Regions from separate parts of the Atlantibacter sp. genome, predicted to be linked through region 4. Evidence: predicted binding sites of a transcription regulator. Region 4 holds the regulator's gene; each other region holds the start of a gene.
What was found. The regulator CRP, encoded in region 4, controls carbon source genes, mostly activating them, when cyclic AMP is high. The targets are predictions, from matches to a motif close to ATGTGANNNNNNTCACAT.

Region 1 (7,888 bases), on a different contig from region 4:
CCGTAGAGGCGGGATGAAAGCTTACGCCTGCGTGCTCAGGCGCGCCAGCTGCTCAAAATAATCCGGGAAGGTTTTGGCGGTGCATTTCGGATCGAGAATGGTCACCGGCGTATCTGATAGCGCCACTAATGAGAAACACATCGCCATACGGTGATCGTTATAGGTGCCGATATCCGCAAAGCGTAACTGCTCCGGCGGCGTGACCGTGATGAAATCATGGCCCTCTTCCACCGTCGCGCCCACTTTACGCAGCTCTGTCGCCATTGCCGCCAAGCGGTCGGTTTCTTTGACTCGCCAGTTATAGATATTGCGCAACGTCGTAGTGCCTTTAGCGAACAGCGCAGTAGTGGCGATAGTCATGGCGGCATCGGGGATATGGTTCATGTCCATGTCGATAGCGTTGAGATCGCCACGGGTGCAGGCGATAAAATCGTCGCCCCAGGTAATTTGCGCGCCCATTTTCTCCAGCACGTCAGCAAAACGGATATCGCCCTGGACGCTGTTGCGGCCAATGCCGGTCACTTTAATCGTACCGCCCTTGATCGCCGCCGCCGCCAGGAAATAGGACGCTGACGACGCGTCGCCTTCCACCAGATACTCACCCGGCGCCTGATAGCGTTGCCCGCCGCGGATCACAAAGCGCTGGTAATCGCCGTTTTCAACGTCCACGCCGAAGGTTTTCATCAAATGCAGGGTAATGTCGATATAGGGTTTGGACACCAGATCGCCTTTGATGGTGATAACCGTGTCCTGCTCCGCCAGCGGTGCGGTCATCAGCAGCGCCGTCAAAAATTGGCTGGAAACGCTACCATCAACCTCGACGTTGCCGCCGCTAAAACCGCCGCGCAGGCGCAGCGGAGGATAATGTTCCTGTTCCAAATAATCTATCTGCGCGCCGCCCTGGCGCAGTGCATCCACCAGATGGCCAATAGGACGCTCTTTCATTCGCGGCTCGCCGGTGAGCACGATGTCGTTGTGCCCCAGGCACAACGCCGCCGCCAGCGGGCGCATGGCGGTGCCGGCATTCCCTAAAAACAGCTCCAGCTCGCCTTTTGCCTGGAACGCGCCGCCCAGCCCGGTGACTTCGCAACGGCGACGGTCATCGGACAGTACATATTCAACGCCCAGCGCTTTCAGGGCGTTCAGCATATGACGGACGTCATCGCTGTCCAGCAGGTTGGTCAGCACCGTTTTGCCTTTGGCTAAGGCAGCAAGCAGTAATGCGCGGTTGGAAACGCTCTTCGAGCCGGGAAGGTTGATGGTGCCCTCAACGTGCGCGATGGGCTGTAAAGTCAGGGATTCCTGCATGCAAAAAATTCTCGATCGAGGTAATAAAAGCCCCGCAGACAGGCTGCGGGGAAGAAAAACAATAACGAGGATTAACCGTGGCGACGCTCAAAATCAATCATAAAATCGGTCAGCGCTTTTACGCCTTCCAGCGGCATCGCGTTATAGATAGAGGCGCGCATCCCGCCGACCACGCGGTGCCCTTTCAGCGCATGCAGACCGGCTTTAAATGACTCGTCGAGGAACAGCTTATCGAGGTTGCTGTCAGCCAGTTGGAACGGCACGTTCATGCGCGAGCGGTTGGCGCGGGCCACGTCATTACGGTAGAAATCGCTGTTGTCGATAACGCCGTACAGCAGATCCGATTTTTGCTGGTTGATGCGGTCCATGACGTCCACGCCGCCCTGCTGCTTCAGCCATTTAAACACCAGGCCGGAGAGATACCAGGCGAATGTCGGCGGCGTGTTGAACATCGAATCGTTTTCGCTCAGCACGGTGTAGTCGATGATCGACGGGCAGACGGAGTGCGCTTTACCCAGCAGGTCTTCACGCACGATAACAATCGTTAACCCTGCCGGGCCGATGTTTTTCTGCGCACCGGCATAAATTACGCCGTAACGGGAAATATCAATCGGATGGGAAAGAATGGTGGAGGAGAAATCAGCGGTTACGATGGCGTCGCCGAAGTCCGGCGTTTCATTAATGGCGATACCGTCGATGGTTTCATTCGGGCAATAGTGCAGGTAAGCGGCGTCTTCAGAAAGCTGCCATTCGTTCATCGGCTTGATGGCGCGTTTACCGTCGACGGTAATTTTGGCATCGATGACGTTCGGCTTAAGGTATTTATGCGCTTCTTTTACCGCGCTGGCTGCCCAGTAGCCGCCGTCCACATAATCGGCGGTAGTTTTATTGCCCAGCAGGTTGAGCGGGATGGCAGAAAACTGTCCGCGTCCGCCGCCGTGGCAGAATAAAACTTTATAATTAGAGGGGATATTCAGCAGATCGCGAAAATCTTTTTCCGCCTCTTCTGCGACCGCGATAAACGGTTTGCCGCGATGGCTGACTTCCATTACCGATGTACCCAATCCCTGCCAGTCGCGTAATTCCTGCTGTGCCAAAAGCATTACATCTGCCGGTAACATCGCCGGACCCGAACTAAAATTGTAGACCTGAGTCATTTCCCCTCACCACGCATAACAATAAGTTTTTCCTGTGGCTATCGGTTTTATCACTCAGCGAGTACGGCTGCAATGGCTAATCCCCGCCGGGGGCAAAACGTGCGCTTTATCACACGGCAGATTATGCCAGGCGGGAAGCAGAACACCGAAATTTACACTGTTCAGGTGACGCGGCAGGCGCGGCTGGCTTTAACCCACTGGTTATGCGCGCAGCGCGGACACATTAATTTATCTCCGGCTTTCATCGCGATCACTTCGCTACAGCGCGTGCAGGCGTAGTCTCCCGCGTCAGGCATGATTTTAAACGCTGGTTTATGGGAGTCCGGCAGAATGGGCAATCCGGGCCTGACATTCTCATCCGCGTAAAAATAAACGCTCAACTGCCCGTTGGTTTCCTGTATGGCTAATTTCACCTGTCCGAGCTGTTCCACGCCGCTAAGCCGCAGTTCCATAAAGTATTCAAACTCGGTCATGTTCTCTTTGCGAAGATTGTCCCAGGCGAGCTCGCCCTCTTTCACCACAATCATCGGCTTGCCTTCGAGCAGATCTTCCAGTTTCTCGCTGCGCGCCATCAGCCACATCACCAGCCGGTAAAGCGCGCCGAGCGAAATAAACACCACCAGCACCGGGATCATCGGCACGTCGTCATAAAACGCCACGTCACCCGCAGCAGAACCCAGCGTCAGGATGATCAGCACTTCAAACAGCGACATCTGGCGCACGCCGCGCCGCCCGGTGAGTTTCAGGAAAATAAACACCAGCACAAAGGTGTATAAGCTGCGCAGCGCGACTTCGCCGAGGAATTCAAAGGGGACCTTGTCAAAAGCCATCCGTTGCAAATCAAATGCTTTCATTTTTATTGGCCTTTACAGTACCTTGCTGAAAGTAAGCATAGCGCGAACAATTATTTTTGCCCGCTACGGCGGGAAGATGGCACCCGCAACACAAAACCCGTATCATTGCGCGCTTTGCGTACGATAAAAGTGACTCTCATGACTCAAACCTTCATTCCCGGTAAAGATGCTGCGCTGGAAGATTCCATCGCTCGCTTTCAGCAACAGCTCACCGACCTCGGCTTTAATATTGAAGAAGCCTCCTGGTTAAACCCCGTCCCGAACGTCTGGTCAGTGCATATTCGCGATAAAGACTCCGCGCTATGCTTCACCAACGGGAAAGGCGCCACCAAAAAAGCCGCGCTGGCCTCCGCGCTGGGCGAATATTTTGAACGTCTGTCCACCAACTATTTCTTCGCCGATTTCTGGCTGGGTGACACCCTCGCTAACGGTCCGTTCGTTCACTATCCCAACGAGAAATGGTTCCCGATCCCGGAAGACGACGAACTGCCAGAAGGCATTCTGGACGATCGCCTGCGCGCCTTTTACGATCCGGACAATGAACTCACCGCCAGCATGCTGATTGATCTGCAATCCGGCAACGCGTCGCGCGGTGTTTGCGCGCTGCCGTTCACCCGTCAGTCTGACCAGCAGACCGTGTATATCCCGATGAACATCATCGGCAACCTGTATGTCTCCAACGGTATGTCCGCAGGTAACACCGCTAACGAAGCGCGCGTGCAGGGCTTGTCTGAAGTGTTTGAGCGTCATATCAAAAACCGCATTATTGCCGAAAGCATCAGCCTGCCGGAGATCCCGCAGGAGGTTCTGGCGCGCTATCCGGGCGTGGTGGAAGCCATTGCTAAACTCGAAGCCGAAGGTTTCCCGATCTTTGCCTATGACGGCTCGCTGGGCGGCAAATACCCGGTGATCTGCGTGGTGCTGTTTAACCCGGCAAACGGCACCTGTTTTGCCTCGTTTGGCGCGCACCCGGATTTCGGCGTGGCGCTGGAGCGTACTGTAACCGAGCTGTTGCAGGGCCGCGGCCTGAAGGATCTGGACGTGTTTACCCCGCCGACTTTCGATGATGAAGAAGTGGCGGAACACGCTAACCTGGAAACCCACTTTATCGATTCCAGCGGCCTGATCTCATGGGATATGTTCAAACAGGATGCCGATTACCCGTTCGTCGACTGGAGCTTTGCCGGCACCACCGAAGAAGAGTTCGCCACCTTAATGGCCATCTTCAAATCTGAAGATAAAGACGTGTATATCGCTGACTACGAGCATCTGAGCGTTTACGCCTGCCGCATTATCGTGCCGGGCATGTCCGATATCTATCCGGCAGAAGATCTGTGGCTCGCCAATAACAGCATGGGCGCTCATCTGCGCGAAACCATTCTGGCACTGCCGGGCAGCACGTGGGAAAAAGAGGATTACCTCAACCTGATCGCTCAACTGGACGAAGAAGGCCATGACGACTTCACCCGCGTGCGCGAGCTTCTGGGACTGGCGACCGGCAAAGACAACGGCTGGTACACCTTGCGCATCGGCGAGCTGAAAGCGATGCTGGCGCTGGCGGGCGGCGATCTGGAACAGGCGCTGATCTGGACCGAATGGACCATGGAGTTCAACGGGTCGGTATTTAACGCTGAACGCGCTAACTACTACCGCTGCCTGCAAACCCTGCTGCTGCTGGCGCAGGAAGAAGACCGCCAGCCGTTGCAGTACCTCAATGCGTTTGTGCGTATGTACGGCGCCGAAGCGGTAGAAAGCGCCAGCGCGGCGTTGAGCGGCGAAGCACCGTTCTACGGCCTGCAAGCGGTGGATGCCGACCTGAAAGCCTTCCCGGCGCATCAGGCGCTGCTGGCCGCGTATGAGAAACTACAGCGCGCCAAAGCGGCTTTCTGGAAAGTGTCTTAACCTGAAGTCACTCAAAAAACGTATGCGATTGTGCATACCTCAGCTATATTACGGGGCGATTTAATTGCCCCTTTTTTTTATTTTGGCGTTAATTATTTCAAATGTAATTTTAAAGTTAAATATGAGTGAACATTCAAAGTCATTACTGGCTTTTAGTGTTACTTATTTTAATAAATACTCCATATTAATTAACTGTTGGCTATGAGGCGGAGCGGTGTCATTCAACTTAAATAATAAACTTTAAAAATTATTTTTAGCTTTATTTTCATAAGGTTAACGCAAAAATTTGCAATAACACCACGTTTTGCAGGTCTACAACTCCGGCGAGATATGATCGATATCAAATTTTGCTGTATAATGCTTTGTTAGTATCTCGTCGCCGATTAAATATAGAGAGAGTTAGTGTGAAAGCTGACAACCCTTTCGATTTATTACTTCCCGCTGCCATGGCAAAAGTTGCCGAAGAAGCGGGTGTCTATAAAGCAACGAAACAACCGCTGAAGACCTTTTATCTGGCGATCACTGCGGGCGTCTTTATCTCCATCGCGTTTGTTTTCTACATTACTGCCACCACCGGTACTGCGACCATGCCTTACGGCATCGCAAAACTCATCGGCGGGATGTGCTTCTCTTTAGGCCTTATTCTATGCGTGATTTGCGGCGCGGACCTGTTCACCTCTACGGTGCTGATTGTGGTCGCTAAAGCGAGCGGCAGGATCACCTGGGGCCAACTGGCGTGTAACTGGCTGAATGTCTATATCGGCAACCTGATAGGCGCGTTATTGTTTGTACTGCTGATGTGGCTGGCGGGCGAGCATATGGTCGCAAATGGCGGCTGGGGTTTAAATGTTTTACAAACCGCTGACCATAAACTCCACCATACTTTTATCGAGGCCGTCGCGCTCGGTATTCTGGCGAACCTGATGGTGTGCCTTGCGGTATGGATGAGCTACTCTGGCCGTAGCCTGTTCGACAAAGCGTTCATCATGATCCTCCCTGTTGGCATGTTCGTCGCCAGCGGGTTTGAGCACAGTATCGCAAATATGTTCATGATCCCGTTTGGTATTGTGATTCGTAACTTCGCCAGCCCGGAATTCTGGACCGCTATCGGTTCCTCACCGGACAATTTTTCTCATCTGACTGTGATGAACTTCATCATTGATAATCTGATTCCGGTTACGATCGGCAATATCATCGGTGGTGGTTTGTTAGTTGGGTTGACGTACTGGGTCATTTATCTGCGCGGCGACGACCACCACTAAGGTCGGCTCGGGCAGAAAGAAAAAATCCACTTAAGAAGGTAGGTGTTAAATGTCTGAACTTAATGAAAAGTTAGCCACAGCCTGGGAAGGTTTTGCCAAAGGTGACTGGCAGAATGAAGTTAACGTCCGTGACTTCATCCAGAAAAACTATACCCCGTATGAAGGTGACGAATCCTTCCTGGCTGACGCCACGGAAGCGACCACTTCCCTGTGGGACAAAGTTATGGAAGGCATCAAACTGGAAAACCGCACTCACGCGCCAGTTGATTTCGATACCGACCTGGCTTCTACCATCACCTCTCATGACGCTGGCTACATCAACAAGAGCCTGGAGAAAATCGTTGGCCTGCAAACTGATGCTCCGCTGAAACGTGCGATTATCCCGTTTGGTGGCATCAAAATGGTTGAAGGTTCCTGCAAAGCGTATGACCGCGAGCTGGACCCGGCTCTGAAAAAAATCTTCACCGAATACCGTAAAACCCACAACCAGGGCGTGTTCGATGTCTACACTAAAGACATCCTGAACTGCCGTAAATCTGGCGTGCTGACCGGTCTGCCGGATGCCTATGGCCGTGGTCGTATCATCGGTGACTACCGTCGCGTTGCACTGTACGGTATCGACTTCCTGCTGAAAGACAAATACGCGCAGTTCCTGTCTCTGCAATCCGATCTGGAAAACGGCGTAAACCTGGAAGCGACTATCCGTCTACGTGAAGAAATCGCTGAACAGCACCGCGCTCTGGGTCAAATCAAAGAAATGGCAGCGAAATATGGCTGCGATATCTCTGGCCCGGCGACCAACGCGCAAGAAGCGGTACAGTGGACTTACTTCGGCTACCTGGCTGCAGTGAAATCCCAGAACGGCGCGGCAATGTCCTTCGGTCGTGTGTCTACTTTCCTGGACGTGTTCATCGAACGCGACCTGAAAGCAGGCAAAATCACTGAAGCCGAAGCGCAGGAAATGATCGACCACCTGGTGATGAAACTGCGTATGGTGCGCTTCCTGCGTACCCCGGAATACGATGAGCTGTTTTCTGGCGACCCGATCTGGGCAACCGAATCCATCGGCGGTATGGGCGTTGACGGCCGAACTCTGGTTTCCAAAACCAGCTTCCGTTTCCTGAACACCCTGTACACTATGGGCCCGTCTCCGGAGCCGAACATCACGATTCTGTGGTCTGAAAAACTGCCGCTGAATTTCAAAAAATTCGCTGCGAAAGTCTCCATCGATACCTCTTCTCTGCAGTACGAGAACGATGATCTGATGCGTCCTGACTTCAACAACGACGACTACGCGATCGCTTGCTGCGTAAGCCCGATGGTTGTTGGTAAGCAAATGCAGTTCTTCGGCGCACGTGCAAACCTCGCGAAAACCATGCTGTATGCCATCAACGGCGGCGTGGAC
Region 2 (7,888 bases), on a different contig from region 4:
CTGTTTCTGTTTCTTAATGCGTTGTCGGCATTATTTAGCATGCTGAGCCCATTGTTCCGCGTAAAGATGATTACCGTGCCGCTGGTCACCCTACTGGCGCTCAGTATCGGGTTGTTGATATGGCGTTGGGTTAGCCAGGCGCGCACCATTAGCCTGAATCTGATCTCTCTTTTATTTGGCTCGCTCTGGGCCTGGCATATTTATCTTAAGCAACCTCATATTCCGCAACACGAATCCTCCTACCTGATCATTGCGTTAATGAGCGTGCTGTTTGTCGGTGCACTGGCATTTATTAATAACCTTAAAGCATTTATTTGCCATTGCCTGCCGGTGATCCTGACCGTGGTATGGCTGGATCAGGGGCAACACACTATCCGCATGCTGTACGCCGTGGCGCTACCGATGGTGGGTATTGTGATCCAGCATCTTATTCAGAAGCGCAACGACGCATTTGCCCAGGGCCTGATGTTTAAGCTGATGGAAGAGAAAAAAACGCTCACCGATTTAAGCATGGTCGATCCACTCACTGGCCTGTATAACCGGCGCGGCTTTCAAAACCGGCTGGAGAACCTGTTTGCATTAGGGTCGGAACGTAACGTGGTGGTGGTGCTGGATATCGACCACTTCAAGGCTTACAACGACCATTACGGCCATATGATGGGCGACCAGGCGCTGGCCCGCGTGTCAGCGGCCATCCGCGATGCGGTGCGTTCGCGGGATATCGTGGCGCGCTTTGGCGGTGAAGAGTTTCTGGTGTTATTAACCAATACCGATCTGGAAATGGCACGCAAAACCGCAGAGCGGATACGCCAGCGGGTGTTTGATCTGCGTATTCCCCACCGTTTTAATGCCGAGGTCGCCACTAATGTGACCATCAGTATTGGCCTCGCCCCAATGCACGAACGAGATTTTAACGACGCATTTAAGCTTGCGGATAAAGCCCTGTATAAAGCCAAGCATCTGGGGCGCAACCATATTCTCACCAGCGAAGAGATGGAAACTGAACAGTAGCCGATGAATCCGCTTGCCATCGGCAAAACCCATCGTTAGGATTGGCAATCATTATCATTTAGATTTGCTATTCCGTACATATGGCTTACCTTTCGCTTCAGTTGGAAAACGCTGCCGTCGCGTCGCCTGCCCCATTTAACGATACGGGAATGCTCGCGGACGCGCTCCGTCACGCCCTGCGCGAGCACCATCCGCATTTACTCGACACCGTAAAGTTTGATGAACCGACGCCCATCAATGCGCTGACGCTGTCGCACTGGGCGCAGCCTGGTACGTTAAACGCCCTGATGACGACCTATGGCGATCATCTTTACGCCCAACATATTGAACAGGCGTGGGAAGTAAAACCGCTGAAGTCACTGTGGGCGCAATGGTATGTGGGCCTGCTCACGCCTGCGCTGATGGCAATTGTGCTGACGCATCCGCAAGGCTTGCGTCTTTCCCCGGATGTCATTCGGGCGCGTTTCCATGAAACGGGCCGTGTGGAATCGTTCTGGATTGATGTCTACCCGTATCCCGAATCGGCGAGTCTTAGTCTACGCGAGCGGATGGAATACCTGGTCGGCAATGTGCTGATGCCGGTGGTCGACGCGCTGGAAGAAAGCGGCGATATCAACGGGCGCCTGATATGGAGCAACACGGGCTATCTGATCAACTGGTTCCTGGGCGAATTAAAGCCGCGCCTGGGTGAAGCCGCCTGGCAGTTGCTGCGCCAGGCCTGCTTCTTTGAAAAAACGCGTCTGGATGGACGTGACAACCCGCTCTATCGCACCGTTGTACCGCGTGAAGGATTACTGGTGCGCCGCACCTGCTGCCAGCGTAACCGTCTGCCTGGCGTTCAGCAATGCGGCGACTGCACGCTGAAATAATCAGCCCGCGTCCCGCACGGGCTGGCAACCTCACGCTACCTGCTGACTATCGGCCTCCTGCGCCTGGCTTTCCGCCGCTTCCTGCGCCAGCAGCTGTTTTTCATACACTTTGAAAAACGGGTAGTAAATAATGGCAGACACTACCGCCAGTACAATCACCAACAGCGCGGCCCGGTAATCCCAACCCAGCGCCCAGGCACCGCCAATTGGCGCTGGCGCAGTCCAGGGCACCACCGAAATTACCCGGCTAATCAGATCGAATTTCATAGCCGCCCAGGCAAGCACTGCATTAACCATCGGTGCCAGCAGGAACGGGATAAAAAACACCGGATTCATGACAATCGGCGTACCGAAGATAACCGGTTCGTTGATGTTGAACAGGCTGGGCACCACGCTCAAACGCCCAATCGCCCGCAGATGCGCTGAACGGCTTCTCAAATAACAAATCACCAACCCCATAGTCGCGCCTGAACCACCGACCACGATAAAAAAGGTCCAGAACGCCTCCATAAAGATATGCGGCAAGGGTGCGCCCTGCGCCAGCGCGGCCTGGTTTGCGGCAAGGTTGGTTAGCCAGAACATTTGCAGCATCCCGGACACAATCGCCGCACCGTGAATGCCGGCAAACCACAGCAGATGGCCGATAAGTACCGCCAACAAAATTGCCGGTAACGAATCTGCTGCCGCCACCAGTGGTTTAAAGATCGACATGATCGCTTGTGGGATCAACATATCGAACTGCGACTGGATCAGCAGGCTGAGCGGGTAAAGCGTAAGCACGACCACCAGCACCGGGATCAGCAAGTCAAACGAGTTCTTGATCATCGGCGGCACCTGATCAGGCAGGCGAATGCCGATATTGTGCGTTTTCAAAAAACGCATCATCTCAACGCAGTAAATTGCCACCAGAATGGCGGTGAAAATGCCGGTGCCGCCAAGGCTATCTCCTGGCAACGCGCCTTTGGTTTTCGGCGCGGCTACCAGCAAAAACGCCATCAGCGACAGCATCGCACCCATAAAGGGATCAAGCTGGTAGCTCTTCATGTAGTGTTTGCCGAGGTTATAAGCAATGGCCACGCAGATGTAGATCGACATGATCCCCATAGTCATATCAAACGGCGACAGGATCTGCCCCTCGAATTGTTTCGCCAGCGCCAGCCAACTACGGGCGAAACCCCAGGTCGTATCCGGTGAAAAAGGCGGATAGGCAAAAACCAACAGGAACGAACCCACGATCATAAACGGCATAGCAGAAATGAAGCCATCACGGATGGCCATAACGTGGCGCTGTGAAGAAATACGCACGGCGACAGGACTGACATAGTTTTCTACAAAGCGGAAGATGACATTGAATGCAGCATGATTGGCAGACATCGCAGTTCTCCTGTCAGGCGATGAAATGCAGATGCCAGCACCATGACGACCACTGTGCATCCTTTCCCATACACCCTGCGTAAAGCACGGTAAAAGAGAGGGTTAGAAGCGACTAATCGAATGAATCAGAAAAAGATAACGAACTCAGTATTAGTCCGCCCCACCCGGCCTGCAACCGGTTACAGTGTCCACTTTTTGTCATTGTGAAGAAGATCGCTAATTGGTCTGGTGTTAACGGCAGGTGAAAGATTGTCAATTTACAAGCGCAAAGCCGCTGTGCCAGATTAATGGGCGACATGATGCAGGAGCCCATAATGAGTATTGAGTCTGTACGTAAATTTTTAGCTGAGTACGCCCCGGATATCGACATCATCGAATTAAACCAAAGCACGGCGACGGTAGCCCTGGCAGCGGCCGCGCATAACGTTGAGCCCGGTCAAATTGCAAAAACGTTATCGCTGAAAGTGAAAGAAGAGATTATCCTGGTCGTCGCAAAGGGTGATGCGCGGCTGGATAATAAAAAACTTAAGGCTACTTTTGGCGCTAAGGCGCGCATGCTGAATAGCGATGAAGTCGTCACATGGACGGGACATCCCGTTGGTGGGGTATGCCCATTCGGGCTGGAGCACCCTCTCACGGTTTATTGCGACGTTTCGCTGCAAACGTATCAGGAAGTGTTACCCGCAGCGGGCGCCATCCATAGCGCCGTACGTATTTCTCCCCAGCGGCTGGCGGAACTCACCGCCGCGCATTGGGTTGATGTGTGTCAGTAAGACTCGCGCAATGCATTATTCAGGCCCGGTCCCGGCCTGAATAACTTACAAAAAGTTATTGCGATAGCGCAGGATATCCGCCGCATCTAACAGCCCGGCATCATTATTTACACCCAACTTCAACATGGCATTAAATTTATGCGCGCGTATCGTTTTGATGTTTCTCTCAAGACAGGATGCGATCTGCGAAACAGAATAACCATCTGTTAAATAGCGTAGGATGACGCGCTCGGTAGGACTCAGCAAGCGCGGGCTATTGCTAATATACCAGTGGTTGGCGCTGTTCTCGGTAGCGCGCCCTGAATCATTCAGCAATGCTGAAAGCTCGTCATAGAAGCGCACCACCGGCGAATCCTTATTCACTACGCCGCTGATCATCGTTTGCGACAGCTGGGTAATTAATTTCGCTTCGTCAGTACCATTCACCATAACAATACGTTTCAGGCTCGGCTGTACGGAGGCGATTTCACTAAATAATTGCAGACAATCCCGGCGATGTTCCCGTGATCCGGACAGCGAAAAAATAACGCCGTGAAACGGGATATGCGTACGCATTTGCATAAACTCATCCCGGTTGTTAAAAAAGGTGACGCGGTATTGAGATTGCTTAGCAAAAAGCGCTTTCATTCCTGCGGCAATTAATGCGCAGGTTTCTATTACCGCAATGTTTAGTTCACTGCCATATTGTTCCATTGTTGTGTTTCCCTGTGCATAGATAATAAATTCAACTCCTTTAACCCCTGGAAGCTATTTATCCATCCATACATTTCAGCATTGGATTTCAGCGCCAGGCGACGCATTGCACTGTGTTTTTGAGCGCTAATGGTTTTATTACTTTTCTTAAGTAGTTGGGCTATCTGGTTGATACCCCAACCTTTTGCTAACAACCGTAAGACTTGTTTCTCTGAAGCCGTTAATAACGGCGTGTTTTCATCATCACTGTTGCTATCCTCTTTGATGGCCAGGAGTGAATGGCTGATCCGTTCGACTTTCTGGCTCCCCAGGAAAATGGCATTGGCGATGGTTTCTGTGGATTCGCACGTTGATAGCAACGTGGTTTCTGGGCGCATCAACCATTCGACCGCTTTGGCAAAACATGCCCTGGGAACTAAAAACACCCAGTGAACCTCCCGGAAACGGGAGATCAAGGAATAGTAAATATCGCATTCACGGGCAAGTTTATGCTCGTCGCCACCCAGTTCAGCGATAACTACCGAGGCTCGCATTAATTCGCTGTTACCGATGTTTTTCACATCAGTAAAATGCACCAGTCCCATTCGTTCGATATGACTATCGACGACTTTCTGAAGTCCCGTATGCATTAAAGGCGTTTCGCTAACGACAATTCCTTGCCTGTTGTAAATGGGCAACACACTTCCTCCATGAATATTTTATAAATATTCTTATCCTGTATGATTTAAGCTTTTACAATATTGTAATTAATAGATTGAGTTTACTCTCAGGCATCGAAAAACCGCAGAGCGCGAATGCATTCTGCCTGAGGCACGATTAACTTAAGAACATTCTAAAAATGCGCTTTCAAAGAGTCAATATGTAGAAATAAAAAGTGAATTAAGAATAAATTTATAACGAAAGAAAAGAGTTACAACCTGAAACCAATACTGTCCATTAATAAACATTAATGACTGTTACGCTCACCCTTAAAAGCCTTTAAATGGTTTTAAATTAATTAAATACATTATTTAAAAATAGTACTACCAATACATAATAGCTGAACAGGTTATCCATAATCATACAAAAGATTGTTAATAAATAACCACTTTTGATTTAACGATGTGAGTAATACCTCGTTTTATCGCTTTTTTGATAGCTATCCCTTTATTGAGGTTGGTTTACGGGCACCCCGCTAAAAAACCATCAGAAGCAGAAGAGCGAAAGCTGTCTCAGTCCAAATGATAAAAATAATTTAAAAAATAGATAACCCACCGATTACAATATTTTTTAAAAGCGCTTTACCTCTCTTTATTTAGCATGGTTGGCCCAAAAAGCCTGCCCCTTCGAAACAAACCACCAAAAGATCTTTTGGTTGCAAAACTTCGCAAGATTTACGCCTTATCCAGATCCAGCAAGCTAATAACTTTCTGCTGAAAAATTGATCCTGATGACTAAATGTTATGCTGACCGATATGTTAAAACCGTTCTCTTCTCTTTTTGTTGTCGAGTGTTTTGCCTGAACCATGGAACAAGAAGTCGTTACGCAGCGGGAAGTCACCCGCTTATGTATTCAGTGCGGTCTGTTTTTATTACAGCACGGTGCCGAAAGTGCGCTGATTGAAGAACTGTCGACCCGGTTAGGGTTGGCATTAGGTATGGACAGCGTGGAAAGCTCTATTTCTGCAAATGCCATCGTGCTGACGACCATTAAGGACGATCAATGCCTGACTTCAACGCGCAAAAACGTCGATCGCGGCATTAATATGCATGTGGTCACTGAGGTTCAACACATCGTGATTCTGGCGGAGCATAAACTCATCGATCTCCCAACGGTGAAAAAACGCTTTAATCAGATTAAGCCATTGCGCTATCCGCGCTGGCTGGTGGTCACGATGGTGGGGCTGTCCTGCGCCTGCTTCTGCAAACTAAACAACGGCGGTTGGGATGGCGCGCTGGTGACCTTTATCGCCAGCGCCGTGGCCATGTATGTGCGCCAGGTCTTTACCCAGCGCCACCTGCACCCGCAGATCAACTTTTGTCTGACGGCGTTTGTCGCCACTACGGTATCCGGCTTGCTGCTTACGCTTGCCCCCTTTCTTCACACCTCAACCGTGGCGATGGCCGCCAGCGTATTATTGTTAGTGCCCGGTTTTCCGCTGATCAATGCCGTGGCGGATATGTTTAAAGGCCATATCAACACCGGCCTGGCGCGCTGGGCGATGGCAAGCCTGTTGACGCTGGCGACCTGTATTGGCGTGGTGATGGCATTATCACTGTGGGGGCTGCGCGGATGGGCGTAATCGATTTTATCCTCGCGCTGCTTCAGGACATGCTGCTCTCTGCCATTCCGGCGGTAGGATTCGCGCTGGTATTCAACGTGCCACAGCGGGCGTTGCCGTGGTGTGCGTTATTGGGCGCGATAGGTCATGGTTCGAGGATGGCGATGATGACGGCGGGTTTCAATATCGAATGGAGCACGTTTGTCGCCTCAATACTGGTGGGCATTATCGGCATCCGCTGGTCGCGCTGGTATCTGGCGCATCCCAAAGTGTTTACCGTCGCCGCCGTGATCCCGATGTTCCCGGGGATCTACGCTTATACCGCCATGATCTCCGCTGTAAAACTTAGCCACTTCGGCTACAGCGACCCGCTGATGGTGGCGCTGGTCACCAACTTCCTGAAAGCCTCTTTTATTGTCGGCGCGCTATCCATTGGCCTCTCGCTGCCGGGATTATGGTTATACCGCAAAAAGCCCCGCGTCTGATCGTCATGAATGTCGGGGGAAGCGTCAAAAGCATCCCCCGACTGTGCTACTATGGAAAGTGCATCGCCAGCCAGGACTGATGCTTGTCAGCCCGTGTAGTTAACCGCCTGTTTTGAGAACGTTTTATGTCTTCCAGAATCCTCACACCTGACGTTATCGGTATTGATGCCTTTTATAACGACCCGCAAGGCGCGCTATCTCGCGCTGACAGCGGGGCGCTGGCGGTCTTTAAAGATAACGCCCCGGCATTTTACGCCGTATCGCCTGCCCGCATGGCGGAACTCATTGCGCTTGAAGCCCGGTTAAACGCGCCGCAGTCGGATGTCGCCCTGGAAGATCAGCTGTTTGATGAACTCACCGCGCAAAGCCATCCGGTGCCGGTGCCGCTGGGCAAATTCGCCATGTATCCGGCATGGAAACCC
Region 3 (7,888 bases), on a different contig from region 4:
CGTACTCTTCGCGTTTAGACACCACGAAAGAAGAGACAATCGGCGAGAAGTTAAAGGAGAACACCATGATGGAGATACCCAACCATACGGTGACCAGAATACCGTCATGACCCAGCAGGGAGATATCCGCGACGCTGGCCTGCTCGATCACCGCACCGTTCCAGTAAGGGATCAGCGACAGGGAAATCAGCACCAGGCTGGCGATGAACGGGAATACCAGGAAGCTCATGACTTTCACCATCAGGTCTTTACCAAACCAGATAACGAATGCCATCAGCAGCAGCAGGAACAGCGCCACAAAGCCGCGGTTCAACGGTTCCATGCCAAGCTGGTTAACCCAGAACGTCATAAAGGTGTTGGTGATGGTTACGCCATAGATCCACAGCAGCGGGCAAATCGCGAAGAAGTACAGGAACGTAATCACCACGCCGCCGGTTTTACCGAAGTGCTCTTCGACGGTTTCGGTGATGTTGCCCGATGGGTTACTGCCGGACAGGCACAAGCGAGCCAGCGCGCGGTGGCAATAAAAAGCGATCGGGTAAGCCAGCACTAACATTAATAAAATTGGAATTAAGCCACCGAAACCGGCGCGAATCGGGAAAAATAATACCCCAGCGCCGATTGCCGTACCAAACAGACCGAGTGTCCACGTGGTGTCAGATTTACGCCAGGCGAAGCCCGACGCTTTCTGACCGGTTACAACAGTATTATCCAAACTCATTTGAAGTATCCTGTACAAAAATTATTAGTGAGTGGTTTCAAGACCGGTAATTTGCGATACGCGCGACAGGTCAATATTGCCACCGGAAATAATGCTAACGGTTTTCTTACCCTGGATATAATGATCAAGCTTGCCGCTTAATAATGCAGCGCTGGCTAAAGCCCCTGCCCCTTCAGTGATAATTTTATTTCTCTGGATCAGGTGAACCATACTGGAACGAATCTCTTCTTCGGTGACCAGTACAATATCCGTGACCAGATCTTTAACGATTTCATACGTTAAAATGCCCGGACGCGCGACATCACAGCCGTCGGCTAACGTTCCGGCATTACGGTGATTGGTAATGTGGCCGGCATAATAAGAAGACGCCATTCCGTGAACGTTTTCTGACTGTACGCCGATAATATTAATGCGCGGGTTGATGGATTTAATCGCCAGCGCTACGCCGGCAATCAGTCCGCCGCCGCCGATTGGCACAATAACGTTATCCACATCGTATAAATCTTCAAGGATTTCAAGGCCAATTGTGCCCTGGCCGGCGATGACTTTTTCGTCATCAAATGGCGGGATAAATAAGCGCCCTTCCATTTCCATAATTTCACTGGCTTTAGCGATTGTTTCGTTAAAGCTATTTCCGTGCAGAATCACTTCCGCAGAATAATCGGTGGTTGCGGCCACTTTTGATTTCGGCGCGCAGGAAGGCATGACCACCTTTCCGTTAATTCCCAGCATGGCGCAAGAAAGAGAAACACCCTGAGCATGGTTGCCTGCTGAGCACGCGACTACACCCTGACGCTTTTCATCTTCAGTTAACGAACTTAATTTATTAAAGGCTCCACGAATTTTAAATGACCCGGTGCGTTGCATGTTTTCAAATTTAAGAAATATTTCTCCCTTGCAACGTTCGCTTAAATAATTGGAACGCGGTTGACCGGTTTTATAGATGCGCCCATTAAGACGGGTGCGGGCTTCCATTATGTCATGGATGGTCAGTGGAAGATTATCGTAGGTTATCATGGTAAATCCTTTCGTAGCCGTCTGATACAGAGTTTTATTTTCAAGACGCGGCGATCCTAAGGTACATCCACCACCATTAATGTGACACACACGTCAAAACGCCCCCGGTCAATGTTTTCGGAGAGTAATTAATTAAGAAAATGCTACGGGGTCGACATTTTAATAATTTCGGATTAATTTAACTAATGCGAATTAAATAAAAATAGTAATACCTCTTTAGGAGCAATATGTTTAAATTTAAATCGAAAGTTAATTCGTGAATTAAATACAGCGCTTTTAAATAAATTATAAATTACACAACTCACCAATCATTAACATATTATTTACTTATGGGTGAATTCATGATCATAAGCAGCCTGAATGTTTTTCAGCCAACGTTTTTTCTGCAAGCAAGTTTTGCCGATTTTTACACGTCCTTCCTTGCAGTTAAAAATGAGATTCGGGTCACAAAAAGATTGAATTCACCGGAGTGATGGTTTTATGATCGCCGTACTCCCACCATTTCTTAACCATCGCGATACTTCTCTATGACAAACAACACAGTCTCACGCAAAACCGCGTGGCTGCGGGTGGTTACGCTTGCTGTCGCCGCATTCATCTTTAACACCACCGAGTTTGTGCCGGTGGGTTTACTGTCGGACATCGCCAGCAGCTTTGGTATGCAAAGCGCCCAGGCGGGCATCATGCTGACGATTTACGCCTGGGTGGTGGGGTTGATGTCCCTGCCCTTTATGCTGCTTACCAGCCAGATTGAGCGTCGCAAACTGTTGATTGCGCTGTTTGTGGTGTTTATCGCCAGCCATATTGTGTCGTTTCTGGCCTGGAATTTTGAAGTACTGGTTATCAGCCGCGTTGGCATTGCATTCGCTCATGCGATTTTCTGGTCGATTACCGCCTCGCTGGCGATCCGCCTGGCCCCGGCGGGCAAACGCGCCCAGGCGCTAAGCCTGATCGCCACCGGCACCGCGCTGGCATCCGTGCTGGGTATCCCGATTGGCCGCGTGGTCGGGCAGTACTTCGGCTGGCGTACCACCTTTTTCGCCATCGGGATGGGCGCATTAATTACCCTGGTGTGTCTGGCACGCCTGCTGCCGAAACTGCCGAGCGAGCACTCCGGTTCATTAAAAAGCCTGCCGGTATTGTTCCGCCGTCCGGCGTTAATCAGTATTTATATTCTGACGGTAGTGGTTGTGACCGCGCACTTTACCGCCTACAGCTATATCGAGCCGTTTGTGCAGACCGTGGCGGGGCTGAGCGAAAACTTCGCGACATATATGCTGCTGGTGCTGGGCTTTACCGGCATTATCGGTAGCGTGATTTTCGGCAAACTGGGCAACCAGCACGCCTCGCTGCTGATCGGTATGGCGATAGCCTTGCTGGTGTGCTGCCTGCTTCTGCTGTTGCCCGCCAGCCGTAACACCTGGTCGCTGACCGCGCTGTGCGCCTTCTGGGGGGTGGCGATTATGCTGATCGCACTGGGGATGCAGGTGAAAGTGCTGGCACTGGCCCCGGACGCCACCGATGTGGCGATGTCGCTGTTTTCCGGCATTTTTAATATTGGCATCGGCGCGGGCGCGCTGGTCGGCAACCTGGTGAGCATGAATCTTTCAATGGACTCGGTGGGCTATATCGGCGCGATCCCCGCGCTGGCAGCGCTGGGTTGGGCAGTGATTATTTTTCGCCGCTGGCCGGTGTCGCTGGAAGAGCCGCCCCGCCAGGTTAACCCGAACTAAGCACGCGTTTCATCACGCTCGCCTGCCAGGTGAACCACGGGTGCCTGGCCAGGCGGGCGCGGATTTTCTCCGGTGGTTGCTTACCCTCCGTGATAGCTGGCCACAATCTCAAGCACGCCGTTAATAATAAACTGCACGCCCATACAGACCAGCAGGAAGCCCATCAGGCGTGATATCGCTTCAATGCCGCCCTTACCCACCACGCGCATTACCGCGCCGGAGCTCCGCAAACTGCCCCAGAGAATAATGCCGATAATGATAAACAGCAGCGGCGGCGCAACGGCGACAATCCAGGCCGGAAACGCATCGGAATGGCGCAGCGTGGAGGCGGAACTGATGATCATCGCAATGGTGCCAGGCCCGGCGGTACTCGGCATCGCCAGCGGTACAAAGGCAATATTGGTGTCCGGCTCCTGATGGATCTCTTCGGCTTTGCTCTGCACCTCCGGGGCTTCATGGCCTTTAGCTGGCGGGAACAGCATCCGAAAACCAATAAACGCCACAATCAAGCCGCCTGCAATACGCAAACCGGGAATCGAAATGCCGAAGGTATCCATCACCAGCTGACCGGCGTACCACGCCACCAGCATGATGACCACCACGTTAATCGACGTCATCAGCGCCGTGCGGTTGCGCTCGGCGCTGCTCATATGGCCGGATAAACCCAAAAACAGCGCCACGGTGGTGAGCGGGTTTGCCAGCGGTAACAGCACCACCAGCCCAAGCCCCAGAGCCTTAAATAATTCCAGCATATCAATCCTCTTCCTGTGAATGGCAGGCGGAGTATAAGGAGGCCCGCGCCGGGATACCATCATCAAAGCGTAAGGTTTCGTCGTGTTCTTTACAAACCCGGTTTGCTGCCTAACTCCCTTCTGGCGCGAGTAACATTTCGCCGTTAAAAGTTTAACTTATGAAACGTTTTAGCAGATCGTGTCATCTTCTTTTCATTCAGTTGACTTATATTTGCCTGGGCAATAATATCTGCCGTGACTAATCTACTTGCCTGGGCAACCACCGTGAATCATCCCGACGATCTGTTTAATAACATCATCCCGCTGGGTCGCCTGATCCATCTGGTGAATCAGAAAAAAGATCGTTTGCTTAATGACTACCTCTCCCCGATGGATATCACCGCCGCGCAGTTCAAAGTGCTGTGTTCCATACGCTGTGGAGGTTCCATTACGCCGGTGGAGCTGAAAAAGGTGCTATCGGTAGATTTAGGCGCCCTGACCCGCATGCTTGACCGCCTGGTCTGCAAAGGCTGGATCGAACGCTTGCCGAACCCCAACGACAAGCGCGGCGTACTGATCCAGTTAACGCCTGAGGGCGCTGCGCTGTGTGAGCAATGTCATCAATTAGTAGGGCAAACCCTGCATCAAGAATTAACTAAAAATATGACGGCAGAAGAAGTGGCAACCCTTGAATACCTGCTCAAGAAGGTTCTGCCGTAATCGACGGAGATAAGACGATGTCCAGACGTAACAATGATGCGGTGACGATTCATAGCATTTTGGACTGGATTGAAGAGAATCTGGAGTCCCCGCTTTCACTGGAGAAGGTGTCCGAACGCTCAGGTTATTCGAAATGGCACCTGCAACGGATGTTCAAAAAAGAAACCGGCCATTCATTAGGCCAATACATCCGTAATCGCAAACTGACTGAAATCGCACAGCAGTTGAAAAGCAGCAACGAACCGATCCTGTTTTTGGCGGAGCGCTATGGGTTTGAATCGCAGCAAACCTTAACCCGCACGTTCAAAAACTATTTTTCGCTGCCGCCGCATAAGTTCCGCGTGAATGCCACCGCGAACGATGCGCTGTATTTACACCGAATCCATCATTAAACCTGCAATAACTTCGCGTTTCGAACGTGACTGAGGAAATCATGAAATACGTCTTAGCAGCCTGCGCCCTGCTGGTACTGGCGACAGGCTGTGCTGCGGCGGAGCAATCCACTGGCTTTAGCCATCAGGAAGCCCGCGACCCGATGCTGACGTCCACCACCAACTGCACCTCACCGTATGATTTCAACCATCGCGGCGCGGGCAGCGATAAGTCTGATGAGCTTGGGGTGGCGTACTACAACTGAGTTTGCTGGCGGCCTTTATGCCCGCCAGGGTCACTCACACCCGGCGCGTTTTGCGCGCCATTGGGAAGCCAAACACATTGATATACAGCCCCGCCATAACCAGCACCGCCCCGCACATCTGCAACCACGACAGCCGCTCATCTAATAACAACGCCGCACTGGCCAGCCCAACCACCGGCACCAGCAGCGACAGCGGCGCTACGCGCCAGGTTTCATAACGCCCTAACAGCGTGCCCCAAATCCCGTACCCCACAATGGTTGCGCCAAACGCCAGGTACAACAGCGACAGGATCGTCACCATGTCGATATGCATCAGGCTCAACACCACCGTAGTTGGGCCGTCCAGCAGCATACTGGCCACCAAAAACGGCGCGATGGGGATCAGGGCGCTCCACACCACCAGTGACATTACCGCCGGGCGCGCGTCGTGCTGCATAATCTTCTTATTAAAAATATTGCCGCAGGCCCAGCTAAAGGCCCCGCCCAGCGTCAGGATAAAGCCCAGCAGCGGCACGTGCTCGCCGGTGAGGCTGGCTTCAATCAGCACCAGCACGCCGACGACCGCCAGCAGAATTCCCGCCATCTGGCGCGACTGTAGGCGTTCGCCAAAGGTCAACGCCCCGAGAATAATGGTGAAAAACGCCTGGGCCTGAAGCACCAGCGACGCCAGCCCGGCAGGCATACCGAATTTAATGGCACAGAACAGAAAGGCGAACTGCCCAAAGCTGATGGTCAATCCATAACCCAGCAGCAGGCGTAGCGGGACTTTCGGACGGGCGACAAAAAACAGCGCCGGAAAAGCGACCAGCAGAAAACGTAACCCCGCCAGCAGCAACGGGGGCATGGCGTGCAGCCCCCACTTGATGACAACAAAATTGACTCCCCACACCGTCACCACCAGCAGCGCCAGTAGCCCATCTTTACGTGTCATACCCTGCCCCAAAATAATTAAAAAAGTGTTAACACTTCACCCTACCGCAAAACTTTACAAAAAGGCATCACCAAAATATGCCTTGTTAAAAAGCACGCCAGAACAAAGGGCTGGGTGTACAACGCCGGTATGCCGTGGTATTGCTTGATGGCATAACAACCGCAGCACAACCCACTGTTAATTACAAAAAGATTACAATATGCAGCCCAGGCACACATTTTCTATTGGCGCACTGCTCGCCTCATCGCTCCTGTTAACCATCGGACGCGGCGCGACGCTGCCCTTTATGTCCATCTATTTAAATCGCCAGTACGCGATGCCGGTGGACCAGATTGGTATTGCCATGAGTATCGCCCTGACGGTGGGCGTTTTCTTTAGCCTGGGATTCGGCATCCTGGCCGACCGCTTCGAGAAAAAACGCTATATGCTGTTGGCCATCGCCGTGTTTGTCGGCGGCTTTGTGGCCATTCCGCTCACGCATCATGCCGCACTGGTGGTGGCGTGGTTTTCACTGGTGAACTGCGCCTATTCGGTATTCGCCACGGTATTGAAAAGCTACTTTTCCGACACCCTCACCCCGGCGGTAAAAGCCAAAGTCTTTTCGTTGAACTACACCTTTTTAAATATCGGTTGGACTATCGGGCCGCCACTCGGCACCTGGTTGCTGCTTTACGGCGTGAATATGCCGTTCTGGCTGGCGGCCATCAGCAGTTCGCTCCCGTTTGTGCTGATCCAGTGCTGCGTGAAACCGCTGCATACCTTTTCTGAGCATAACGGCGAAAAGCGCAACGTCATCGCCGTATTGTTGCAGGACCGCGCGCTGATTTATTTCACGCTTTCGGCGTTTCTCGGCTCGCTGGTATTTGGCTCTTTTGCCTCCTGCATCGCGCAGTACGTCATGGTGGTAGCAGACAACCGGCTGGCGGAAACCGTCATAGGCGTGGTGCTGCCGGTGAACGCGGCGGTGGTGGTGTCGTTACAGTACATGGTGGGGAAACGTATACGTGCCGAAAACCTCAAGCGCCTGATGCTGCTGGGCACACTGTTTTTCCTGCTGGGGCTTGGCGGATTTATGTTTGCCGGTGCCAATCTCTGGATTTGGGGGCTGTCTGCCGCCGTGTTTACCTTTGGGGAACTCATCTTCGCGCCTGGCGAATACATGCTGGTGGATAACATCGCGCCCAACGGTTTGAAAGCCAGCTACTTCTCGGCCCAGTCGCTGGGCTGGCTCGGCGGCGCGCTCAACCCACTGGTCACCGGGATTATCTTAACTCACCTGCCGCCCTGGTCACTGTTCGCTATTCTGATGGTGGCGACGACGGGCGCGTACCTGCTGATGCTGAAAGGGATGCGCGCGCCGCGAGCGGCGACGGTAACGGGGTGTGTTTAAGATTCAGG
Region 4 (7,888 bases):
CGCGAGTGGGATCTGGAGGGTGTGCAGTTTCATCCCGAAAGCATTCTCAGCGAACAGGGCCACGCGCTGCTTGCCAACTTTTTACGCCGCTGATTTTTTATTGCCATTAATTGATTTTTTATGCATATTTTGTGCTTATATTTTCAATTAAGATTTTGCATAAACGGATGGGCATAAGATGGCAAATGAACAGACTGCAATTACCCGGGCGACTTTTGACGACGTTATTCTGCCAGTCTATGCACCGGCTGAGTTTATCCCGGTAAAAGGGCAGGGCAGCCGCGTATGGGATCAGCAGGGTAAAGAGTACGTTGATTTTGCCGGCGGGATTGCGGTCACGGCGCTGGGTCACTGCCATCCGGCGCTGGTGGAGGCATTAAAAAACCAGGGCGAAACGCTGTGGCACACCAGCAACGTGTTTACCAATGAACCAGCGCTGCGCCTGGGTCGCAAAATTATCAACGCGACCTTTGCCGAGCGCGTACTGTTTATGAACTCGGGCACCGAAGCCAATGAGACCGCGTTCAAACTGGCGCGCTATTACGCCTCTACCCGCCACAGCCCGTATAAAACCAAAATCATCGCCTTCCATAACGCTTTCCATGGCCGTTCGCTGTTTACCGTGTCGGTCGGCGGGCAGCCGAAATATTCTGACGGCTTCGGCCCGAAACCGGCAGATATTATCCACGTGCCGTTTAACGATCTGCATGCGGTGGAAGCAGTGATTGACGATCACACCTGCGCCATTGTGGTGGAGCCGATTCAGGGCGAAGGCGGCGTGACGGCGGCGACCCCGGAATTCTTAAAGGGCCTGCGCGAGTTGTGCGACAAACATCAGGCGCTGTTGGTGTTTGATGAAGTGCAGTGCGGCATGGGCCGTACCGGCGATCTGTTCGCTTACATGCATTACGGCGTGACGCCGGATATCCTCACCAGCGCCAAAGCCCTGGGCGGCGGTTTCCCGATCAGTGCAATGTTGACCACTCAGGATATCGCCTCGGCGTTCCATGTAGGCTCTCACGGCTCCACTTACGGCGGCAACCCGTTAGCCTGTGCGGTAGCCGGCGCGGCGTTCGATATCATCAATACCCCGGATGTACTGGCTGGCGTGAACCAAAAACGTGCCCAGTTCGTGAAGCATCTTGAGCAAATTGACGCGCAGTACGACGTGTTCAGCGACATTCGCGGCATGGGGCTACTGATTGGCGCCGAGCTTAAACCGCAGTACAAAGGCCGTGCGCGTGAGTTTTTGCACGCGGCGGCAGAAGCGGGCGTGATGGTGCTGAACGCTGGCCCGGATGTGATGCGCTTCGCGCCATCGCTGGTGGTTGAAAGTGCCGATATCGATGAAGGCATGACGCGCTTCGCGCAGGCCGTTGCGAAAGTCAGTCGTTAACCGCTTTCGGATTATTGAGCCGCCGGTTTAGCCAGATCCCATGATGCGGCCGCTGACGCCATGCTACTGACGAAATGGTGTGCATGGTGTCGAGATGGCCGAGTATCCGCTGGAGATGCTGTTCCAGCACGCTTAACGGCCCCTGAGACAGGGCTTCCGGCATATCCAGGATCACCGCGTCTTTGGTTTCCCCCGGCTCGTCATATTCCAGCCGCTGCTGGCAGCGCTGGAGCGCAATTTCGCAGGACTGCAAATAGCGCTGCGCCAGGTCACGCGTCAGCATGGTGTGTTCCCGCGCCATAGTGGTCATCGCATTAATATGCTCGACGATAAACTGGCTGTGGGTCACCCACAGCTTCATCTCTTCCAGATAGCGGGTATTGAATCCCGGTTCCTGCATCGCCTGGTTCAGCGAATTGTACAACGCGTTATGCGCCTGGTTGACCAGCATGCGCTGCCAGGCCAGCGGCGTAGGTTGCGGGTCGTCACTGAGGATCAAGCGTATCGCTTTCTGGTCTGCCTCCAGCGCATCGTGAGCGTTTTTACGCAGCAGGCCGCTTTGCCACTGGGGCCACAACCACACCATGCCGCCAAAGGCGATCAGGCAGCCAATCAAGGTATCAATCAGTCTCGGCAGAATATACTGCTCCCCGCTCAGGGAGAGCAGTTGCAGGCTATACACCGCCGTGACGGTAAAGCCGATAGTCGCCCAGCCGTAATTTTTGCGGATGATGAGATAGCTCACGATGGTGATGACCAACATCGCCAGCAGGGTGTAGCCATCGGCAACGTGATAGTGCAGAGTGATCCCGGCGATGATAAGCCCGGCCATGGTGCCGCCCGCTCGGTGGAGAATACGCACCCGCGTGGCGCCGTAGCCGTTCTGGGTCACGAACATCACGGTCATTAAAATCCAGTAGGGTTTCGGTAGGTGCAGGGCGCTACCCACCAGGCTGGCAATGCTCAGCATCACCGCGATACGGGCGGAACTGCGCAGGGCGGTGGACTTCAATGACAGATAGCTTTTCAACGCGCGCAGCACGGGCAGGCGGCGCTGCTTATCTTCCATCAGATCGCGCGAATACAGTGGACGCTGGGATTTCAGCACTCTGGCGATACGGCTGAAATGGTATTCGCAGAACTGTCCCACCGGGTTATCGGGGTGCTGGCGGGCAATTTTTTCCAGCGCGCCAATCTGCTTATCCATTTCAAAGCGCTTCGGGTAACGGTGATACAGGATATCGTCGGCGCGTTCCCGCAGGCGGGCCGCCACCGTCTGGGCATTCCAGCGGATCACCGCCTCGGCGTGGCTTTCGCGCACCAGTTTCTGCACCTCTTCGGGCTGATGCAGGCTGACGGAAATATGCTCCTGCAAATCCAGCGCGATCTGGAAAGTGCGCAGCAGGCGTTTATAGCCGTGATGCTTACCGGTCGACAGCATATGTAGCTGCTGATAACACTGGGTAATCAAGTCGACGGTTTTTTGCTGGCGTGCCAGCAGCGGCGGCAACGCGCTTTGCGGATCGGTATGCTGGGTCAGCAGGCTGTATTTGGCTTCGCAATATTCCGCCAACTGGCGGTACAGCAGGCTCAGGGTTTCGCGCAGCGGCTGTTCGCGCCACACCCAGAACCAGAACCAGTTAAACAGCCCATACCACAGCGTGCCCAAGGCATACAGCAGCAGCGGCTCCCACATCGGCATATAGCCCGCCAGGCTGAGTGTGAATATCGCTGCAATAAGCGACGCCGGGAGCAGGCGAGCATGAAGCGGACTGATTTCCGCCGTTACGCCCAGGATCAGCGCCAGCCCGGAGAGCGCCAGTGGCAGCGGCACGGCGTTAAGCAGCAGTAACTGCATCGCCAGGCTGCTGAGCGCGAACAGTGACCCGCCAATAACCAGGCGTTTAAAGAAGCGCTTGTGCGGGGTGTCCAGGCCAGCGATGTTGCAGCAGGCGGGAACGAGGGAGAACAGGAGACCTTGTTGCAGATGGCCCAGAACCAGACCCACCGCCACAGGCAAACACAACACCAGGGTTTGACGAAGTGCGTAGTTGATTTCGGGGTGGTAGATCAGGCGTCGCCACATGGGTGAGATCGGATGAGACGGCGTGTTGCCACGCCGTTTCGCAGGGTTTAGCGGGTACCGTAAACCACAATGGTCTTACCGTGGGCGGAGATCAGGTTTTGATCTTCAAGCATTTTCAAAATGCGGCCAACGGTTTCGCGGGAGCAGCCGACGATCTGGCCGATCTCCTGACGGGTAATTTTGATCTGCATACCATCCGGGTGGGTCATGGCATCCGGCTGTTTGGCCAGATTCAGCAGCGTTTGTGCGATGCGGCCAGTGACATCAAGGAAGGCGAGGTTGCCCACTTTCTCTGACGTCACCTGCAGACGGCGCGCCATCTGCGAAGACAGACGCATCAGGATGTCAGGGTTAACCTGAATCAGCTGACGGAATTTTTTATAAGAGATTTCTGCCACTTCACACGCCGTTTTGGCGCGAACCCAGGCACTGCGTTCCTGACCTTCTTCGAACAATCCCAGTTCGCCGATGAAATCGCCCTGATTCAGATAAGAGAGGATCATTTCCTTGCCCTCTTCATCTTTAATCAGCACTGCCACGGAGCCTTTAACGATGTAATACAACGTTTCCGCCTTTTCACCCTGGTGAATCAGCGTGCTCTTCGATGGGTACTTATGAATATGGCAATGAGACAAGAACCATTCGAGAGTCGGGTCTGTTTGCGGTTTGCCAAGCACCATGCGCGGTTATCCTCTGTTTTAAGCTGACTCCAGAGAGCAACAATAATAACCCTCTGGGTTTTTGCAATCGTCTCTTCTCCTGGCCGGAGAAGGGGCCTTTAACGTCCTGTGGCCTGTAATAGGTGTGGTCGTATGCACACATGCATTACATCAATGTATCGCTGTAGCATCCGACTGTTTTAGCATAGCTTTACGTGAGTGTCTCCTATTGTCTCGTTTCAGCTTGACCTGGCTCTCATCCGTTGCGCGTTTTGTTACAGCCGCGTAATCTGTCAGTAATTTTGAAACACTGGAGTAACCAAAATGCAGGCAAGAGTGAAGTGGGTAGAAGGGTTAACTTTTCTCGGTGAGTCCGCCTCAGGACACCAGGTTTTAATGGACGGCAACTCCGGTGACAAAGCGCCCAGCCCGATGGAAATGGTATTAATGGCGGCGGGCGGTTGCAGCGCCATTGATGTGGTGTCGATCCTTCAGAAAGGACGTCATGACATCACCGACTGCGAGGTGAAATTGACCTCCGAGCGCCGTGAAGAAGCGCCGCGCTACTTTACCCACATCAACCTGCATTTCATCGTGACCGGTAAAGCGTTAAAAGACGCGGCGGTGTCCCGTGCGGTAGATCTGTCGGCAGAGAAATATTGTTCAGTCGCCTTGATGCTGGAAAAAGCGGTGAACGTCACCCATTCCTACGAAGTGATTGAAGGATAAGTGCTTAATAAGGCGGCGTTGCCGCCTTAAATTTTTCGCCCTTCCATGATTCTTTTTACCAGCGGCAGCATGATCAGCTCCATCGCCAACCCCATTTTCCCGCCTGGCACCACTAATGTATTGATGTGGGAAATGAATGAGCCCTGCAACATGGCCAGCAGCCAGGGGAAATCGATCCCTTCCAGGTTCCTGAAGTGAATCACCACCAGGCTCTCATCCAGCGAAGGAATTGCCTTCGCGGCAAACGGGTTTGATGTATCAACGGTGGGGACACGCTGGAAGTTAATATGGGTACGCGAGAACTGCGGCGTGATGAAGTTGATGTAGTCTTCCATCGAACGCACGACCGAATCCATCACCGCTTCACGGGAGTGCCCGCGTTCGCTGGTGTCACGGATGAGCTTCTGGATCCATTCCAGGTTGACGATCGGCACCACGCCCACCAGCAAATTCACATGGCGCGCGACATCATGATGGGGCGTCACCACGCCGCCATGCAACCCTTCGTAAAACAGCACGTCCGTGGGTTCGGGCAACGGTTGCCAGGGGGTAAAAGTACCCGGTACCTGGTTCCAGGGTACGGCTTCGTCATAGGTATGCAGATATTTACGCGATTGCCCGGTACCGGTTTGCCCGTACTGATTAAAAGTCTGTTCCAGCAGGCCAAAGTCGTTGGCCTCCGGCCCGAAATAGCTGATGTGCCTGCCCACGTCGCGCGCTTTGCGGATCGCCATATCCATTTCAGGGCGGGTATAGCGATGAAAGCTGTCCCCTTCCACTTCAGCGGCATGCAGGTTGAGCTGGGCGAAAATCTTACGAAAGGCGAGGCTGGTGGTGGTGGTCCCGGCCCCGCTGGAGCCGGTAACGGCGATGATCGGATGTTGGGCAGACATAGCGGAACAACTCCTTAGGGTAGCGACGTGAAAATAAGACCCGTGCAAGGCGAATGAGTTCTGGCGGTCTGATCTGCCGCCAGTGGTTTTTATTGTTCAGCGAGCGGTCTTACCCCCGAAACTGATCGCGCGGCATGATGTTGACCGTTTCATGCAGTTCCGACCACACCAGAACCGCGTCGCCGCGTTCCAGTTGGTGCTTTACCTGAGAGACTTTATCGCTGAGCGAGCGTTCATGTTCACCATAATCGGTGCCTTCCCGCAAGACAAAAGCTTCAATGAGGTTTTCAAGCGTTTCCGGGTCGAGGGATTGCCAGGGAATAATCATGGTTTATCCAGATAAGGTGTGAGCCAGTCGGGAATGCGCGCTTCAAGCCACATTTTCGGACGCAGGGCGGTACCGCCTACGAATCCCACGTGCCCGCCATATTCGGTCAACTGGTATTCGATATTGGCCGGTAGCTGGGCGATATCTGGGATAACGTGGCTATCCATAAACGGGTCGTCCTGCGCATGAATGATAAGTGTAGGCTGGGTAATCGACGCCAGCAGCGGCATCGCGCTACAGCGCCGGTAATAATCGATGGCGTCGTCAAAACCGTGGGCTTTTGAGGTGATCAAATCGTCGAATTCACGCAGGCGGCGGATCCCTTTCAACTGGGCTATATCTACCGGCAGCGTACCCGGATAAGCCAGCAGCTTGCGCGAGGCATTGGCCTTAAGCAAATTCAACAGGTAGTGCTGATAGACCCGGGAAAAGCCTTTTTCCATATGGTAGCAGCAATGTTCCAGCACAAACGGCGCGGAGACAATCACCGCCGCGTTGACCGGCAGTTGTGGATACTTCGCCAACATGCAGCCCAGCATATTGCCGCCGAGAGAAAAACCTACCGCCGCGGTGGGCTGCTCGCCAAACTGTTGCGCGACCCACTCCAGAAACCAGCGGCCGTCTTCGGTTTCGCCGGAATGGTAAATGCGGTGCATGCGATTCGGTTCACCGCTGCATCCCCGGAAATGCATTACCACCCCCAGCCAGCCGCGGGCTTTCGCCGCCTGGATCAGTCCGTGGGCGTAAGGGCTGTTCAGGCTGCCTTCCAGACCGTGGAAAATCACCAGCCGGGGTTTATGGCGCGCCTGTTCTGGATCTTCGCTCCAGGCCAGATCGACAAAATCGCCATCGGGCGTATCCAGCCGCTGCCATACCGGGGTGAACTGGAGCCGCCGCCGCAGGATGCGCGGCAGCATGGTTTGCAGATGAGGATTGCGCACGCCCGGCATAGGCCGAAAATGGCGCGACGTCTCTTCGTTCTCGGTTAAATCCGCAGGAGTAATTTCAGCCATAGCACAGGTTCATCGTGAGTATTCGCCCTTCCCGTGATGCTGGCCGAAGAAGGGCATCGGTGATTATGGCTCCTGAAGCAGTTGCTCCAACTGCTCCTGAGCGTCCAGCCATTCCATTTCGCAGTTTTCCAGGTCGCCTTTGGTTTTGGCCTGGCGTTGCAGGCAGTCCGTTAAATCGGCCTTACGGCTTTGATCGTATAACGTGCTGTCGCCAAGCTGTTCTTCCACATCGGCAAGCTGCTGCTGGAGTTTTTCCATCAGCTTTTCGAGACGCATAATCTCTTTGCGCAGCGGCTGCGTCAGGGTGCGCAGCTCTGCCTCACGGCGCTTCTGATCTTTACGCGATTGGGCGCTGTTGGCGTTGTCTTTTGCGGCTTCTGCCGGCTGGCTTTCCTGCTTTTGCAGGTCGCTTAACCACTTCTGGTAATCTTCCAGATCGCCGTCGAAGGCTTCCACTTTGCCGTCATGCACCAGATACAGGTCATCGGTGGTAGAACGCAGTAAATGGCGGTCGTGCGAGACCACCACCAGCGCGCCTTCAAATTCAATCAGCGCATCGGTCAATGCCTGGCGCATATCCAGATCGAGGTGGTTGGTCGGTTCATCAAGCAGCAGCAGGTTAGGGCGCTGCCAGACGATCAGCGCCAGCACCAGGCGCGCTTTTTCGCCGCCGGAGAAGCGTTCGGTATTCTCGCTAACCTTATCGCCCTGGAAACCGAATCCGCCGAGGTAATCGCGCAGCTGCTGTTCCAGTTCACGCGGTGCAATACGCGCCAGGTGCTGG

Region 1: a site for CRP is predicted at 5,550-5,567, ahead of focA (formate transporter FocA). Genes of this name have one in related genera too.
Region 2: a site for CRP is predicted at 3,456-3,473, ahead of RT120_RS20185 (PTS sugar transporter subunit IIC). Genes of this name have one in related genera too.
Region 3: a site for CRP is predicted at 2,171-2,188, ahead of RT120_RS16745 (sugar transporter). Genes of this name have one in related genera too.

Annotation. Positions count from the first base shown of each region.
Region 1 is NZ_DAMBQK010000001.1:398,700-406,587, reverse strand. It holds gene aroA (3-phosphoshikimate 1-carboxyvinyltransferase) at 22-1,308, opposite strand; gene serC (3-phosphoserine/phosphohydroxythreonine transaminase) at 1,380-2,465, opposite strand; gene RT120_RS01810 (DUF421 domain-containing protein) at 2,627-3,319, opposite strand; gene ycaO (30S ribosomal protein S12 methylthiotransferase accessory factor YcaO) at 3,458-5,221, shown strand; gene focA (formate transporter FocA) at 5,626-6,483, shown strand; gene pflB (formate C-acetyltransferase) at 6,533-7,888, shown strand, end outside.
Region 2 is NZ_DAMBQK010000032.1:753-8,640, forward strand. It holds gene RT120_RS20175 (diguanylate cyclase) at 1-1,011, shown strand, start outside; gene fhuF (siderophore-iron reductase FhuF) at 1,092-1,880, shown strand; gene RT120_RS20185 (PTS sugar transporter subunit IIC) at 1,911-3,254, opposite strand; gene RT120_RS20190 (YbaK/EbsC family protein) at 3,569-4,027, shown strand; gene bglJ (DNA-binding transcriptional activator BglJ) at 4,073-4,720, opposite strand; gene RT120_RS20200 (helix-turn-helix domain-containing protein) at 4,696-5,400, opposite strand; gene RT120_RS20205 (threonine/serine exporter ThrE family protein) at 6,226-7,002, shown strand; gene RT120_RS20210 (threonine/serine exporter) at 6,993-7,466, shown strand; gene dnaT (primosomal protein DnaT) at 7,592-7,888, shown strand, end outside.
Region 3 is NZ_DAMBQK010000021.1:4,897-12,784, forward strand. It holds gene tdcC (threonine/serine transporter TdcC) at 1-721, opposite strand, end outside; gene tdcB (bifunctional threonine ammonia-lyase/L-serine ammonia-lyase TdcB) at 746-1,738, opposite strand; gene RT120_RS16745 (sugar transporter) at 2,266-3,471, shown strand; gene RT120_RS16750 (MarC family NAAT transporter) at 3,552-4,223, opposite strand; gene marR (multiple antibiotic resistance transcriptional regulator MarR) at 4,488-4,922, shown strand; gene marA (MDR efflux pump AcrAB transcriptional activator MarA) at 4,940-5,314, shown strand; gene marB (multiple antibiotic resistance regulatory protein MarB) at 5,356-5,559, shown strand; gene eamA (O-acetylserine/cysteine exporter) at 5,594-6,490, opposite strand; gene ydeE (efflux MFS transporter YdeE) at 6,690-7,880, shown strand.
Region 4 is NZ_DAMBQK010000007.1:11,450-19,337, reverse strand. It holds gene pabA (aminodeoxychorismate synthase component 2) at 1-93, shown strand, start outside; gene RT120_RS08670 (aspartate aminotransferase family protein) at 179-1,396, shown strand; gene RT120_RS08665 (YccS/YhfK family putative transporter) at 1,386-3,482, opposite strand; gene crp (cAMP-activated global transcriptional regulator CRP) at 3,530-4,162, opposite strand; gene RT120_RS08655 (OsmC family protein) at 4,466-4,870, shown strand; gene RT120_RS08650 (phosphoribulokinase) at 4,897-5,763, opposite strand; gene RT120_RS08645 (YheU family protein) at 5,873-6,091, opposite strand; gene RT120_RS08640 (hydrolase) at 6,088-7,104, opposite strand; gene RT120_RS08635 (ABC transporter ATP-binding protein) at 7,168-7,888, opposite strand, start outside.